Linked DNA regions of Sphaerotilus montanus. The protein of the gene in region 2 binds, or shares a complex with, the protein of the main gene of each other region. Links are inferred from orthologs where the notes say so. Each region holds a gene or a part of one and is shown on either strand. Other genes may lie near its edges. The genes, in order: xseA and xseB.

Region 1 (7,148 bases), 2.4 Mb from region 2 along the record:
CGGAAGTCGCCAAGGCCTTCGCCGGCCAGCCCTCGCAGCACCCGGTGCTGCAGGCGCTGATGCCGCACGCGCCGCTCTACAACATCACCGCTGCGCACCTGCACGCCGTGATCGACGGCTGCGAGATGGACCTGCAGCAAAGCCGCTACCTCGACTTCCCCGGCCTGCAGCGCTACTGCCACCTCGTTGCGGGCATCGTCGGCGAGGTCGCGGCCAGCATCTTCGGCCAGACCGATCCGCAGACCACCACCTACGCCCACAAGATGGGCCTCGCCTTCCAGCTCACCAACATCATCCGCGACGTGGGCGACGACGCGCGGCGCGGGCGGATCTACCTGCCGGTGAACGAGCTGAAGCAGTTCGACGTCAAGGCCAACGAGGTGCTGAACCGCGGCTACAGCGAACGCTTCACCGCGCTGATGAAGTTCCAGGCTGATCGCGCCCACCGCACCTACGACGAAGCCCTCGCGCTGCTGCCCGACGCCGACCGCCGCGCGCAGAAACCGGGGCTGATGATGGCCAACATCTACCGCACGCTGCTGCGCGAGATCGAGGCGAACCAGTTCCAGGTGCTGCACCAGCGCATCTCGCTGACGCCGGTGAGGAAGCTCTGGATCGCGATGCAGACGAACTGGCGCGGGCGGTGACCTCCTCGGTCGCCATCGTCGGCGCGGGCTGGGCGGGGCTGGCGGCGGCGGTGGCCGCGGTCGAAGCGGGCGAGCGCGTCACGCTGTTCGAGATGGCGCCGCAAGCCGGTGGCCGCGCCCGCAGCCTCGCCGCCGAGCCGGGCGAGCTGCGGCTCGACAACGGCCAGCACATTCTCATCGGCGCCTACACCGTGACACTCGGCCTGATGCGCCGCGTCGGCGTCGATCCCGACACGGTGCTGCTGCGCACGCCGCTGGCGCTGCTGGACCAGGACGGCGTCGGCCTGCGGCTGCCGACGGGGCACCCGGTCATCGCGTTCACGCGGGCGGTCTGGGCGATGCGGCACTGGTCGTTGCGCGAGCGGCTGGCGTTGAGCAACGCGGCAGCGGGCTGGATGCTGCGGCGCTTTCGCTGCGACCCGGCGTGGACGGTGGCGCAGCTGACCGCCGCCCTGCCCGTGCGCGTCCGCGCCGAGATCATCGACCCGCTGTGCGTGGCGGCGCTGAACACGCCCGCCGAGGCGGCCAGCGCGACCGTGTTCCTGCGGGTGCTGCACGACGCGCTGTTCTCCGGACCGGGCGCCAGCGACCTGCTGATTCCGCGGCGTCCGCTCGCCGAGTTGCTGCCCGAACCGGCGCTGCGCTGGCTGCAGCAGCACGGTGCGACGCTGCGCATCGGGCAGCGTGTGCAGCGGCTGGCGGCACGGGCGGATGGCGCGGGCTGGACGGTCGATGACGCGGCGTTCGACCGCGTGGTGCTCGCCTGCAGCGCCAGCGAGGCGGCGCGGCTGACCCGCGACATCGCCCCGGCATGGTCGGCCAGTGCGGCAGCGTTCGGGTACGAGCCGATCGTCACCGGCTATGTGCAAGCCGCGAATGCCCGGCTCGCTGCACCGATGGTGGCGCTCGCAGAGGGTCCGCAGGCGCCAGCGCAGTTCGCGTTCGACCATGGCGCGCTGGGCATGACGCCAGGGCTGTTCGCGTTTGTGGTCAGCGGCGCGGCGCCGTGGGTCGCGCAAGGGATGGAAGCGACCGGCGCGGCCTTGCTGGCGCAGGCGCGGTCGGTACTGCGCGGCGAAGGGTCGGCCGACGCCACGCTGCTGAAGCTGGTGGCGGAGAAGCGGGCGACGTTTCGGTGTGCGCCGGGGTTGCGTCGGCCAGTCGCGCAGATCGCAGCGGGGCTGAGCGCGGCGGGGGATCACGTGGACGGCCCGTATCCAGCGACGCTGGAGGGCGCCGTGCGCAGTGGTCTGGCCACCTCGCGCTGATTCAGGCTCCGTCGCCAGAATGCAAAAAGCCGGCCCACAGGCCGGCTCCCATCGCACGGGGGCGAACCCTCAGCGCATTCGGTCTACTTCAGGCGAAGTTCGCTTCCGCGAACGACCAGTTCACCAGGCTGTTCAGGAAGGTCTCGACGAACTTCGGGCGCATGTTGCGGTAGTCGACGTAGTAGGCGTGTTCCCACACGTCGATGCACAGCAGGGCCTTGTCGGCGGTCGTCAGCGGGGTGCCGGCGGCGCCCATGTTGACGATGTCGACCGAGCCGTCGGCCTTCTTCACCAGCCACGTCCAGCCGGAGCCGAAGTTGCCGACGGCGGACGCCTGGAAGGCCTTCTTGAACTCGTCGACCGAGCCCCACTTGGCGTTGATCGCGTCGGCCAGCGCGCCGGTCGGGGCACCGCCGCCGTTCGGGCTCAGGCAGTTCCAGAAGAAGGTGTGGTTCCAGACCTGCGCCGCGTTGTTGTAGACGCCGCCGGCCGGGGCCTTCTTGACGATGGCTTCCAGATCGAGGTCGGCGTAGTCCGTGCCCTTGATCAGGTTGTTGAGGTTGGTGACATACGCCTGGTGGTGCTTGGCGTAGTGGTATTCGAAGGTTTCCTTCGACATGTGCGGAGCCAGGGCGTCCATCGCGAACGGGAGTGCGGGCAGGGTGTGTTCCATGGGGTTCCTCTTGTGGGTGAACGGGGTGAAATCCGACTTTGCGATTGTAGGCACGGCGCTCATTCCGCGCTCTGGTGGGGCGGGCTGGGCTCGACAGCGGTCACCGTGGTCCGCACCTGCCCGTCGCGCAGCACCGCCGTCAGCGCCGCGCCGGGCTGCACCTGCCCGACGCTGACGAGCGTGCGGCCCTCGGCGTCGGTGACCCAGGCGTAGCCGCGCTGCAGCACGCGGGCCGGGTCGAGCGCCTGCAGCCGCGCCGCCAGCACATCAAGCCGCTGGCCGCGCCGCTGCAGCGCCTGAGGCAGCGCCGCCGCGTGGCGCTGGGCCAACAAGGCGAGGCGTTGCTGGTGCTGGCCCAGCAGCTCGCTCGGTCGCGACAGGCGCAGCGCGGCGCGGTCCAGCCGCTGCGCCTCGCGGTCGAGCCGGCGCTGCAGCCCCTGCTGCAACTGTCGCTGCCGCTGCGCCAGCGTCTCCAGACAGGCCGCCCGCTCGGGCGCGACCAGTTCGGCCGCGGCGGTGGGGGTCGGTGCGCGCAGGTCAGCAGCGAACTCAGCCAGCGTGAAATCGGTTTCATGGCCCACGCCGCAGACCACCGGCACCGGCGAGTCCACGATCGCCCGCACGACGGCCTCGTCGTTGAACGCCCAGAGGTCTTCAAGAGAGCCCCCGCCACGGCAGACGATCAGCACGTCGACTTCGTCCCGCCGCCCAGCCTCGGTGATGGCGCGCACCAGCAGCGGCGGCGCCTCGGTGCCCTGCACCGGCGCCGGGTAGACGATGACCTCGACATGGGGCGCACGGCGGCGCAGCGCGGTCACCACATCGTGCAGTGCGGCCGCGGCCAGCGAGGTGACGACACCGATGCGGCGCGGAAAGCCGGGCAGCGGGCGCTTGCGCTCGGCGTCGAACAGACCTTCGCCTTCGAGGCGGGCCTTCAGGCGCATGAACTGCTCCATCAGCGCGCCCTCGCCAGCGGGGCGCATGGCCTCGACGATCATCTGCAGCTCGCCGCGCGGCTCGTAGACCGCCAGCTTGCCGCGCAGCTCGACCGCCTGGCCGTCGCGCGGCGAGAAGTCGAGGAAGCCGGCGGCGCGGCGGAACATCGCGCAACGCAGGCCAGCGCTGCCGTCCGCCGCACGCAGGTTGAAGTAGCAGTGGCCGCTGGACGCACGGGTGTAGCCGGCCAGCTCACCCCGCACGGCGACGGCGCCGAAGCGCGTCTGCAGCGTGTCGCCGATGGCCTGCACCAGCAGGGCCACGTCCCAGACCCGGGCGCCGTTCGCGGTATTCATCAGGAATTCACAACTTCATGGTTGATTAAAAAACAGGCAATCCAACAAAAACACTGCCCTGACAAGGACTTGGCGCCGTCATCCTCAGCTTCTCCCCAACGTTATCCACAGCAGCGGGGGAGAAACTGGATCGCTAGTCCCACGCTGCCCAAGCGTTGAGCAGTCCACCTTGAGGCCATAATCGTCGGCACTGCGCCGCGCCGCGCTCGGCTGCGGATGTCCACCTCACCCCGGGGAACGACCCTTGTTTTCGATCATACAAGCCGCTGGCTGGCCAATCTGGCCGCTGATCCTGTGCTCCATCGCCGCTCTGGCCATCATCATCGAGCGCTTCATGAGCCTGCGCGCCGCCAAGGTCGCACCGCCCAAGCTGCTGGACGAAGTGCTCGCTGTCACGCGCAGCAGCCTTCCTTCCGCAGACGTGGTCGACAAGCTGCACGGCAACTCGGTGCTCGGCACGGTGCTGGCGGGCGGCATCCGCGCCGCGATGGCCGACCCCCGCTGCGACGAGGCTCAGCTGCGCAACGCCTTCGAGACCTCCGGCCGCATCGCCACGCACCAGCTGGAGCGCTACCTCAACGCGCTGGGCACCATCGCCTCGGCCGCGCCGCTGCTGGGCCTGCTGGGCACGGTGGTCGGCATGATCGAGATCTTCGGTGCGCAGTCGCCCACCTCGGGCAGCAACCCGGAGCAGCTCGCGCACGGCATCTCGGTCGCGCTCTACAACACCGCCTTCGGCCTGATCGTGGCGATCCCGTCGCTGATGTTCTACCGCTACTTCCGCGGCCAGGTGGACGAGTTCGTGCTGACGCTGGAGCAAGGCGCCGAGCGGCTGCTGCCGCAGCTGCTGCAGCGCACCCCGCGCCGCTGAGCGGAGACGCGCACCATGGCCATGAACTTCCGTCACCGCCGCCCCGAGGAGCCGGAGATCAACCTGATCCCGTTCATCGACGTGCTGCTGGTGGTGCTGATCTTCCTGATGCTCACCACCACCTACGCCAAGTACACGCAGCTGAAGATCACGCTGCCGGTGGCCGAGTCGAACCGGATCGAGAGCCAGCCGCGCGAGATCGTGGTGGGCGTGTCCTCGGACGGCGTCTACACGATCAACAAGCAGCCGGTCGAGGGCGTGGGCATCGAGGTGCTGACCAACGCGCTGAGTGCGGCCGCGCAGGGCGACGCGGGCCGCACCGTGATCATCTCGGCCGACGCGATGGCCGCGCACCAGAGCGTGATCAACGTGATGGACGCGGCACGCCGGGCCGGGCTGGTGCAACTCACCTTCGCCACCCAGAGCGCCCGCAGCGGCGGCAAGGGCCCGTGAGCCGGTGACTGCAGCGGCACGGCTGGAGGCCGTCTGGCGTGATGGCGGGCCGGCGCAATGGGCGCTGCGACCGCTGGGCGCGCTGCACGGGGCGCTGGTCGGGCTGCGGCGCCTGCTCTACCGGCGGGGCTGGAAAACCACCGTTCGGCTGCCCTGCCCGGTCATCGTCGTCGGCAACCGGGTGGCCGGTGGCGCCGGCAAGACACCGACCACGCTGGCCCTCGTCCACGCTCTGCAACAGGCGGGCTGGCACCCGGGCATCGTGTCGCGCGGACACGGTGGTCAGGGCACGGTGCCCCGCCCGGTCGGCGCTGACAGCGTCGCCAGCGCGGTCGGCGATGAACCATTGCTGATGCAGCGCCGCACGGGCGTGCCGGTCTGGGTCGGCCGCGACCGCGCCGCCGCCGCGCACGCACTGCTGAATGCACATCCCGACGTGAACGTGCTGGTCTGCGACGACGGGCTGCAGCACCTGCGGCTGGGGCGTGACCTGGAGATCGTGGTGTTCGACGAGCGCGGCGCCGGCAACGGCTGGCTGCTGCCGGCAGGACCGCTGCGCGAGCCGATCGACGCGCCCGCGGCCGCGCCCCACCAGTGCGTGCTCTACAACGCCGCAAAGGCCAGCACCGCCCTGCCCGGCGCCTGCGCGACACGGCAACTCGCCGGGGCGGTGGACCTCGCCGGCTGGTGGTCTGGCGCGCCCGCCACGCACGCGCAACTCGCCGCGCTGCGCGGTCGGCGGTTGCTCGCCAGTGCGGGCATCGGACAACCGCAGCGCTTCTTTGACGCGCTGCGCACCGCCGGCCTGACGATCGACACCCTGGCCCTGGACGACCACCACGACCACGCCCGTCTGCCGTGGCCGCCAGAGACACGCGAGGTGGTCGTGACCGAGAAGGACGCCATCAAGCTCGATCCGCAGCGGGTTGCGGCCGAACGACCGGGGCTGCGCGTGTGGATCGTGCCGCTGGTGCTGGTGCTGCCAGCCGTGTTCATCCGGCGCGTGCTGGACGCGCTCGGCCCCGCGCCGGCAAGGTAGCATCACGCCCCATGGACACCCGCCTGATGCAACTGCTCGTCTGCCCGCTCTGCAAGGGGCCGCTCAACCATGACCACGCCACGCACGAGCTGGTCTGCCCGGCCGACCGGCTGGCGTTTCCGATCCGCGACGGCATGGCCGTGATGCTCGAAAACGAAGCGCGCACGGTCGATCCGGACGCGCCACCACCGTCGCCCTTCCCGCTGCCGGACACCGCACCGACGCCATGACCCTGGACTGCACCATCCTGATTCCCGCCCGGCTGGCCTCGACCCGCCTGCCCGGCAAGCCGCTGGCCGATCTGGGCGGGCTGCCCATGATCGTGCGGGTGGCGCAGCGCTGCGCCACGGCGGGCGCGCGGGACGTGGTCGTCGCGACCGACGCGCCCGAAGTGGCCGCGGCCTGTGCAGCGCACGGCGTGCGCGTGGTGCTGACCCGCGCTGACCACGCCACCGGCAGCGACCGGTTGGCCGAAGCCTGCGAGTTGCTGGGACTGGATGGCGATGACATCGTCGTCAATGTGCAAGGCGACGAGCCGCTGATCGACGTGGCGCTGATCGCCGCCTGCGCGCAAGGCCTGCTGCGGCAGCCGGACTGCGTCATGAGCACGGCCGCCCACGCCATCGACAGCGTCGAGGAGTTCGTCAACCCGAACGTCGTCAAGGTGGTCTGCGACGCGGCGGGCCGCGCGCTGTACTTCTCGCGCGCCCCGCTGCCCTGGTGGCGCGATGGCAATGCCGACGGCATCACGGCCCTGCCGACGACCCCTGCACCGCTGCGCCACATCGGCATCTACGGCTACCGCGCGGGCTTCCTGCGCCGTTTCCCCGCGCTCAGCGCCAGCCCGATCGAGCAGGTCGAGTCGCTGGAGCAGTTGCGGGTGCTGTGGCACGGCGAGCGCATCG
Region 2 (7,102 bases):
CAACCCCCACGACGCCGCCCGCCTGCGGGTGCTGATGGCCGGCCTGTCCAGCCTGATCCTGGTGCTCGGCATCGCCCGCTTCGCCTACACGCCGCTGCTGCCGCTGATGCAGCAGCAGGCCGGGCTCGGCGTGGCCGAAGCGGGCTGGCTCGCGGCGGTGAACTACGCCGGCTACCTCAGCGGGGCGGTGCTGGCGGCGTCGATCAGCGATCTGGTGCTCAAGGACCGGCTCTACCGGGCGGGCATGGTGCTGGCGGTGCTGTCCACCGTGGTCATGGCGCTGAGCACGGACTGGCGCGTCTGGGCGCTGTCGCGCTTTCTGGCGGGGCTGAGCAGCGCGGCCGGGATGCTGATGGGCACGGGGCTGATCCTGAACTGGCTGATCCGCCACCAGTACCGCAGCGAACTCGGGCTGCACTTCTCGGGCATCGGCCTCGGCATGGCCGGTTGTGCGGCGGCGGTGCTGGCGATGACCGGTGCGCAGTTCGACTGGCAGCAGCAGTGGTGGGCGTTCAGCGCCATCGCGGCGGTGCTGATGGTGCCGGCGCTGCGCTGGCTGCCGCCGCCAGACACCAGCGGCCTGACCACCGGCGGTCAGACGATGACCGACCGGCCGCCCGGCGTGCTGTTCCTGCGCGTGTTCATGGCCGCGTATTTCTGCGCCGGCATCGGCTTCGTCGTCAGCGTGACCTTCATCGTGGCCATCGTCGACCGGCTGCCGGGTCTGCAGGGCCGCGGTGCGTGGGTGTTCATGGTGATGGGGTTGACGGCCGCACCCGCGGTGATCCTCTGGGACCGCATCGCGCGCCGGCTGGGCGACATCGACGCGCTGATCCTGTGCAGCGTGCTGCACATCGGCGGCATCGTGCTGCCGATCGGCGGGACGCTGGCGGCGGCCATGGCGGGCGCGGTGCTGTTCGGCGCCACCTTCATCGGGCTGGTGAGCCTGGTGCTGTCGATGGCGGGGCGCTATTACCCGACCCGCCCGGCCAAGATGATGGGCCGGATGACGCTCACCTATGGCTGCGCCCAGATCCTCGGCCCGGCCGCCACCGGCTGGCTGGCGGCGCGCAGTGGCGGCAGCTACGTTGCCGGGCTGTCGATGGCCGCGGCGGTGATGGTGGTCGGATTGCTGCTGCTGTGCGCGCTGCGGGTCATCGCACGACGCGCGTGACTTCGCGGGCCTGCACCTCGACCACGTCGTCGCCGGACGTCGGGCGCTGGCTGCGGCCCTGACCGGGGCGGGCACCGAAGCCGGCCGACCAGCCGGCGCGGTTGCGCTGGAAGCGCAGGATGTCCTGCAGCGTCGGGCGCCGGCCGCGCAGCAGGCTCCACAGCGTGTAGGCACCTGCCACCACGACACCCGCGACCAGCAGGCTCATGAAGAAGACCGCGCCCGCCACGAGGAAGGACAGGCGCACCATCAGGCGGAGCAGGCCGCCAAAACCGTCAGTGAGGACATGCATGGGCAGTTCGATCCGTCTGGGGCTGAACAGTTCCGCGGCGTTGGCGGGTCTTCAGGCGTTGGCCACCGGGCGCAGCAGCCCGAACTGGCCGTAGCGCTGCTGCACGGCGGCTTCGATGCCGGCCGCGTCCAGCCCGCACTGCGCCAGCAGGAAGGCCGGGTCGCCGTGTTCGATGAAGCGGTCGGGCAGGCCGAGGTGCAGCATCGGCACGGTGATGCCGGCGGCGTTGAGGTGTTCGGCGACCGCCGAGCCGGCGCCGCCCATGGTGCAGCCTTCCTCGATCGTCACCAGCGCGTCGTGGGTGCGGGCGAGCTGTTCGACCAGCGCGCCGTCCAGCGGCTTGACGAAGCGCATGTTGGCGACCGTGGCGTCGAGCTTCTCTGCCGCGGCCAGCGCGGGGTAGAGCATCGTGCCGAAGGCGAGGATGGCGACCCGCTTGCTGCCCGGACGGCCCGCCACCAGGCCGGATTCACGGCGGATTTCCCCGCGGCCCCAGGGCAGCGTCTCGAAGCTGTTGCCAGCGGCCGCGACCGTGCCGACGCCGCTGCCGCGCGGGTAGCGCACGGCGACCGGGCCGTCATGGCGGAAGGCCGTCGTCAGTGCCATGCGGGTCTCGGCCTCGTCGGCGGGGGCCAGCAGCGCCATGTTCGGGATGCAGCGCACGAAGGCAATGTCATAGGCACCGGCGTGCGTTGCGCCGTCCGCGCCGACCAGCCCCGCGCGGTCGAGCGCGAAGACCATCGGCAGGTTCTGCAGCGCCACGTCGTGGATGAGCTGGTCGTAGGCGCGCTGCAGGAAGGTCGAATAGATGGCGACCACCGGCCGCATGCCCTCGCAGGACAGGCCCGCGGCGAAGGTGACCGCATGCTGCTCGGCGATGCCGACGTCGAAGTAGCGGTCCGGGAAGCGCTTGTGGAACTCGACCATGCCCGAGCCTTCGCGCATGGCTGGCGTGATGGCGACGAGCTTGGGGTCGGCCGCTGCCATGTCGCACAGCCACTGGCCGAAGACCTGCGTGAAGGTCGGCTTCGGGGGCGTGGCGGGCTTGACGAGGCCGATGGCGGGGTCGAACTTGCCGGGGCCGTGGTAAGCGATCGGGTCGACTTCGGCCAGCTGGTAGCCGTAGCCCTTCTTGGTGACGACGTGCAGGAATTGTGCGCCCTTGCGGTCGCGCAGGTTCTCCAGCGTCGGGATCAGCGCGTCGAGGTCGTGGCCGTCGATCGGGCCGACGTAGTTGAAGCCGAATTCCTCGAAGATCGTGCCGGGCACGACCATGCCCTTGGCGTGCTCCTCGAAGCGCCGGGCCAGCTCGAACAGCTGCGGCGCGTTCTTCAGCACCTGCTTGGCGCCTTCGCGGGCCGAAGCGTAGAACTTGCCGCTCATCAGCCTGGCGAGGTACTTGTTGAGCGCGCCGACCGGCGGGCTGATCGACATGTCGTTGTCGTTGAGCACCACCAGCAGGTTCGGCTCCTGGCCGGCGTGCGGCATGCCGCCGTTGTTCAGCGCCTCGAAGGCCATGCCGGCGGTCATCGCGCCGTCGCCGATGATGGCGACGCAGTGGCGGTGTTCTCCCTGGAGCTGCGAGCCCATCGCCATGCCGAGCGCCGCCGAGATCGAGGTGGACGAGTGCGCGGTGCCGAAGGTGTCGTACTCGCTCTCGTCGCGGCGCGGGAAGCCGGAGAGGCCGCCGTATTGCCGCAGCGTCGGCATGCGGTCGCGCCGGCCGGTGAGGATCTTGTGCGGGTAGGTCTGGTGGCCCACGTCCCACACCAGGCGGTCGTCGGGCGTGTCGAAGACGTGGTGCAGCGCGATCGTCAGCTCGACGGTGCCGAGGTTGGACGACAGGTGGCCGCCGGTGCGCGAGACGCTCTTGAGCAGGTGGTCGCGCAGTTCGGTGGCGAGCTGCTTCAGTTCTGGGCGCGAGAGCCGGCGCACATCGGCCGGGGACTGGATGCGGTTCAGCAGCGGATGGGCGTTCTGGGCGTTCATCGCGGGGGGATCCGTCGGTGTGCGGTCGCGGCTCAGGAGTCGCGATCGAGGATGCGGTCGGCCAGGGTGGCCAAGGCATGGACGTCACCCAGGCCGGAGGCGGACAGGGCGGACAGGGCTCGGGCGTGCAGGGTGGCGGCGCGTTCGCGCGCCCCGTCGAGGCCGAGCAGCGAGACGTAGGTGGGCTTGTTCTGGTCGGCGTCCTTGCCGGCGGTCTTGCCGAGGACCTCGGAGTTCTGGGTCATGTCCAGGATGTCGTCGACCACCTGGAAGGCCACGCCCAGGGCGGCACCGAACTCGGACAGCGCGTCCCATGTGGCAGCGGACGGCTGACCGCAGGCGGCCCCCATCAGGACGCTGTTCTGCAGCAGCGCGCCGGTCTTGCGGCCGTGCATGTCGAGCAGTTCGGTCTCGGTCAGCGGCTTGCCGACGCTGGCGAGGTCGATGGCCTGGCCGCCGGCCATGCCCTCGACGCCGGACGCCCGGGCCAGCAGGCGGCACAGGCGGGCCTGCAGCGCGTCGGGGACCACGTCGCCAGCGGCGGCGGGCGGGGGCGTGAGCACCTCGAAGGCCAGTGCCTGCATCGCGTCGCCGGCCAGCATGGCGCGCGCTTCGCCGAACTGCACGTGCACCGTCGGCTTGCCGCGGCGCAGCACGTCGTTGTCCATGCAGGGCATGTCGTCGTGGATGAGCGAGTAGGCGTGGATCAGCTCGACTGCGCAGGCCGCGCGCACTGCCGCCTCGGCATGCCCGTCGACGGCCTGTGCGGCGGCCAGCACCAGCAGCGGGCGCAGTCGCTTGCCGCCATCCAGTACGCCATAGCGCATCGCGAGGCCGAGTCCGGCGGGGGCGTCGGCGCGGACATGGACGCACAGCGCGGCTTCGACCGCTTCGAGCTGCGCGCGCATCCAGGCATCGAAGGCAGAGCGCTTCATGTGGGATCGTTCCAGGGTTGGAGCTGTCCGCCGTCCAGCACCTTGACCTGCTGCTCCACCGCGTCAAGGCGGCTGCGGCAGTAGGCCAGCAACTCGGCACCCCGGCGGTAACCGTCCAGCAACGCATCAAGCGGCATCTGCGCGGATTCGAGCGCCTGCACGAGACGATCGAGTTCGGCCAGTGCACTCTCGTAGCTGGCGGGCTCGCGGGAAGGGGAGTCGGAGGCGCTCTGGGGCATGGCGTCGGGAAAAGTCCTTGATTGTAGGGGGCTTGGCGGGGCTCGAATGTTCCGTCCTGTACACGCCGCGGCGCTGCAGGGCCGCTGAAGCCGCTGCGGTCTGCTGGGCCCTGTTGTACCCGGTGAACAGGGCGGCAGGAAATACTGCACATTTCCCGTGGCCAATGGCCGTGGTCCCGGTCTGGGTTAAAATCCGCGGTTCGCCTTGGGCGTCCGCCCACCCCGGCCCGCTGCAACACCGTCGTGTGTCGCAAAACACCTTGCCTTCGAAATGGCAAACGCCCTTGGTTGGGGCCAGAACATGGGGTGGTGGTTCGACATGGATTTTTGGAGATCCTGGGGATCATGTCCGACCTGAGCATCACACTCGACGCTCTTCAACGCAGCCGCACTCAATTGCCGGTCACGAGTTACTTCGACCAGGCCCTCTTCGACCGGGAGATGCGTCTCATCTTCCCCTCCGGTGCGCGCTACGTCGGGCACGAGCTGATGGTGCCCGAGGTTGGCGATTACCACGCCCTCGCGCACGAAGGCGAGGGGCGCGCGCTCATCCGCACCAAGAACGGCGTCGAGCTGGTCTCCAACGTCTGCCGCCACCGGCAGGCCGTGATGCTCAAGGGCCGCGGCCACACCGGCAGCAATGTCGTGTGCCCGCTGCACCGCTGGACCTACGACCTGCAGGGCCAGCTGATCGGCGCGCCGCACTTCAAGGAAGACCCGTGCCTGAACCTGCGCAACTACCCGGTGCAGGTCTGGAACGGCATGGTCTTCGAGCGGACGGACGGTGGCCGCGACGTGGCCGCCGATCTGGCCGGCATGGGGCCACGCCAGGCGCTGGACTTCGAGGGCTATGTCTTCGACCACGTCGTGCAGCACGAGTGCAACTACAACTGGAAGACCTTCATCGAGGTCTACCTGGAGGACTACCACGTCGGTCCCTTCCACCCCGGGCTGGGCAATTTCGTCACCTGTGACGACCTGCGCTGGGAGATGGGCGATGCGTACTCGGTGCAGACGGTCGGTGTGGCGCAGGGCGCGGGCAAGGCGCTGGGCAAGTCGGGCTCGCCCACTTACGAGCGCTGGCACGAGCAGGTGCTGAAGTACCAGAACGGCGTGATGCCCAAGCACGGCGCGATCTGGCTGACCTACTACCCGAGCGTGATGGTCGAGTGGTATCCGAACGTGCTCACGGTGTCCACGCTGCACCCGATCAGCCCGACGAAGACGCTCAACACCGTGGAGTTCTACTACCCGGAAGAGATCGCCGCCTTCGAGCGCGACTATGTGGAGGCCCAGAAGGCCGCCTACATGGAGACCTGCATCGAGGACGACGAGATCGGCGAGCGCATGGACGCGGGCCGCAAGGCGCTGATGCTGCGCGGGGACAACGAGGTCGGGCCGTACCAGAGTCCGATGGAGGACGGGATGCAGCACTTCCACGAGTGGTATCGGCGTGTGATGGCGTTCAAGGACTGATCGGCGCGTGGGTTCCCGCTTGCGCGGGAATGCCGGAGGTCCGAGCCACGCGGCGATGTCGAGGCCAGGGTCGTTAGCATCGGGGGCATGACTGCTCCCGTGCTGATGGTTCTGGCCTCGTTTCTCTTTGCGCTGATGGGCGTGTGCGTCAAGCTCGCCAGTGCGTACTTCGGCACCGGCGAGATCGTGATGTACCGCGGCCTGATCGGGGCGGTGGCGATGGCGGTGCTGCTGCGCGTGCGCGGGCAGTCGCTGCGCACGGCGGTGCCGTGGATGCACGTCTGGCGCAGCATCGTCGGCGTGTCCTCGCTGTGCCTGTGGTTCTACGCCATCAGCGGGCTGCCGCTGGCCACCGCGATGACGCTGAACTACATGTCGCCGATCTGGATGGCGATGTTCCTGATCGGCGGCTCGGTGCTGATGGGCGGTGCGAAGATCAACCCGCGGCTGATCGCCACCGTGCTGGCCGGCTTCGTCGGCGTGGCGGCCATCCTGCGCCCGAGCATCGACCGCGACCAGCTCTGGTACGGCGTTGTCGGTTTCGGCTCGGGCATGCTGTCGGCGATGGCCTATCTGCAGGTCACCGCCCTCGGCCGCGCGGGGGAACCGGAGACCCGCGTGGTGTTCTATTTTTCCTGCGGCGGCACGCTGGCAGGCCTGGTGCTGACGCTGCTCAACGGCGGATTGAGCCCATGGCATGGCTGGACGGCTGCCGCACTGGTGCTGGCCGTCGGGCTGTTCGCCACCGCCGCACAACTGGCGATGACCCGCGCCTTCGCGATCGGCCGACCGCTGGTGAACGCGAGCCTGCAGTACCTCGGCATCGCATTCGCGTTCGTGTTCGGCGTGCTGCTGTTCGACGATCCGGTGCATCCGCTGGCGCTGGCCGGCATGGTGCTGGTGGTGGGTGCCGGCATCACCGCGACCCGGCTGCGCCACGGCACCGGGCCGCGCCAGAATGAACGAGACACGCTGCCCCCCGACCTCGAAACCTGAA

The links.
Region 1: the proteins of xseB (region 2) and xseA are in contact, whole or in part, in a cryo-EM structure (PDB 8TXR), measured with the Escherichia coli proteins. The link is inferred for Sphaerotilus montanus from one-to-one orthologs.

What each region holds. Positions count from the first base shown.
Region 1 is NZ_JACCFH010000001.1:266,780-273,927, forward strand. Bases 1,765-4,714 are described here. They hold xseA (exodeoxyribonuclease VII large subunit), read right to left. Parts: upstream 3,881-4,714; coding sequence 2,648-3,880; downstream 1,765-2,647. Other genes in these bases: hpnE (hydroxysqualene dehydroxylase HpnE), read left to right, coding at 1,765-1,915; BDD16_RS01225 (superoxide dismutase), read right to left, coding at 2,004-2,588; BDD16_RS01235 (MotA/TolQ/ExbB proton channel family protein), read left to right, coding at 4,125-4,714. Outside these bases: presqualene diphosphate synthase HpnD, read left to right, coding at 1-647; more of hpnE, read left to right, coding at 644-1,764; more of BDD16_RS01235, read left to right, coding at 4,715-4,751; BDD16_RS01240 (ExbD/TolR family protein), read left to right, coding at 4,773-5,204; lpxK (tetraacyldisaccharide 4'-kinase), read left to right, coding at 5,209-6,243; BDD16_RS01250 (Trm112 family protein), read left to right, coding at 6,255-6,473; kdsB (3-deoxy-manno-octulosonate cytidylyltransferase), read left to right, coding at 6,476-7,148. UniProt on the Escherichia coli protein: Bidirectionally degrades single-stranded DNA into large acid-insoluble oligonucleotides, which are then degraded further into small acid-soluble oligonucleotides.
Region 2 is NZ_JACCFH010000001.1:2,684,028-2,691,129, forward strand. Bases 3,009-5,912 are described here. They hold xseB (exodeoxyribonuclease VII small subunit), read right to left. Parts: upstream 4,630-5,912; coding sequence 4,387-4,629; downstream 3,009-4,386. Other genes in these bases: dxs (1-deoxy-D-xylulose-5-phosphate synthase), read right to left, coding at 3,009-3,455; BDD16_RS12235 (polyprenyl synthetase family protein), read right to left, coding at 3,488-4,390; BDD16_RS12245 (aromatic ring-hydroxylating oxygenase subunit alpha), read left to right, coding at 4,975-5,912. Outside these bases: BDD16_RS12220 (YbfB/YjiJ family MFS transporter), read left to right, coding at 1-1,174; BDD16_RS12225 (hypothetical protein), read right to left, coding at 1,155-1,466; more of dxs, read right to left, coding at 1,518-3,008; more of BDD16_RS12245, read left to right, coding at 5,913-6,105; BDD16_RS12250 (DMT family transporter), read left to right, coding at 6,193-7,101. UniProt on the Escherichia coli protein: Bidirectionally degrades single-stranded DNA into large acid-insoluble oligonucleotides, which are then degraded further into small acid-soluble oligonucleotides.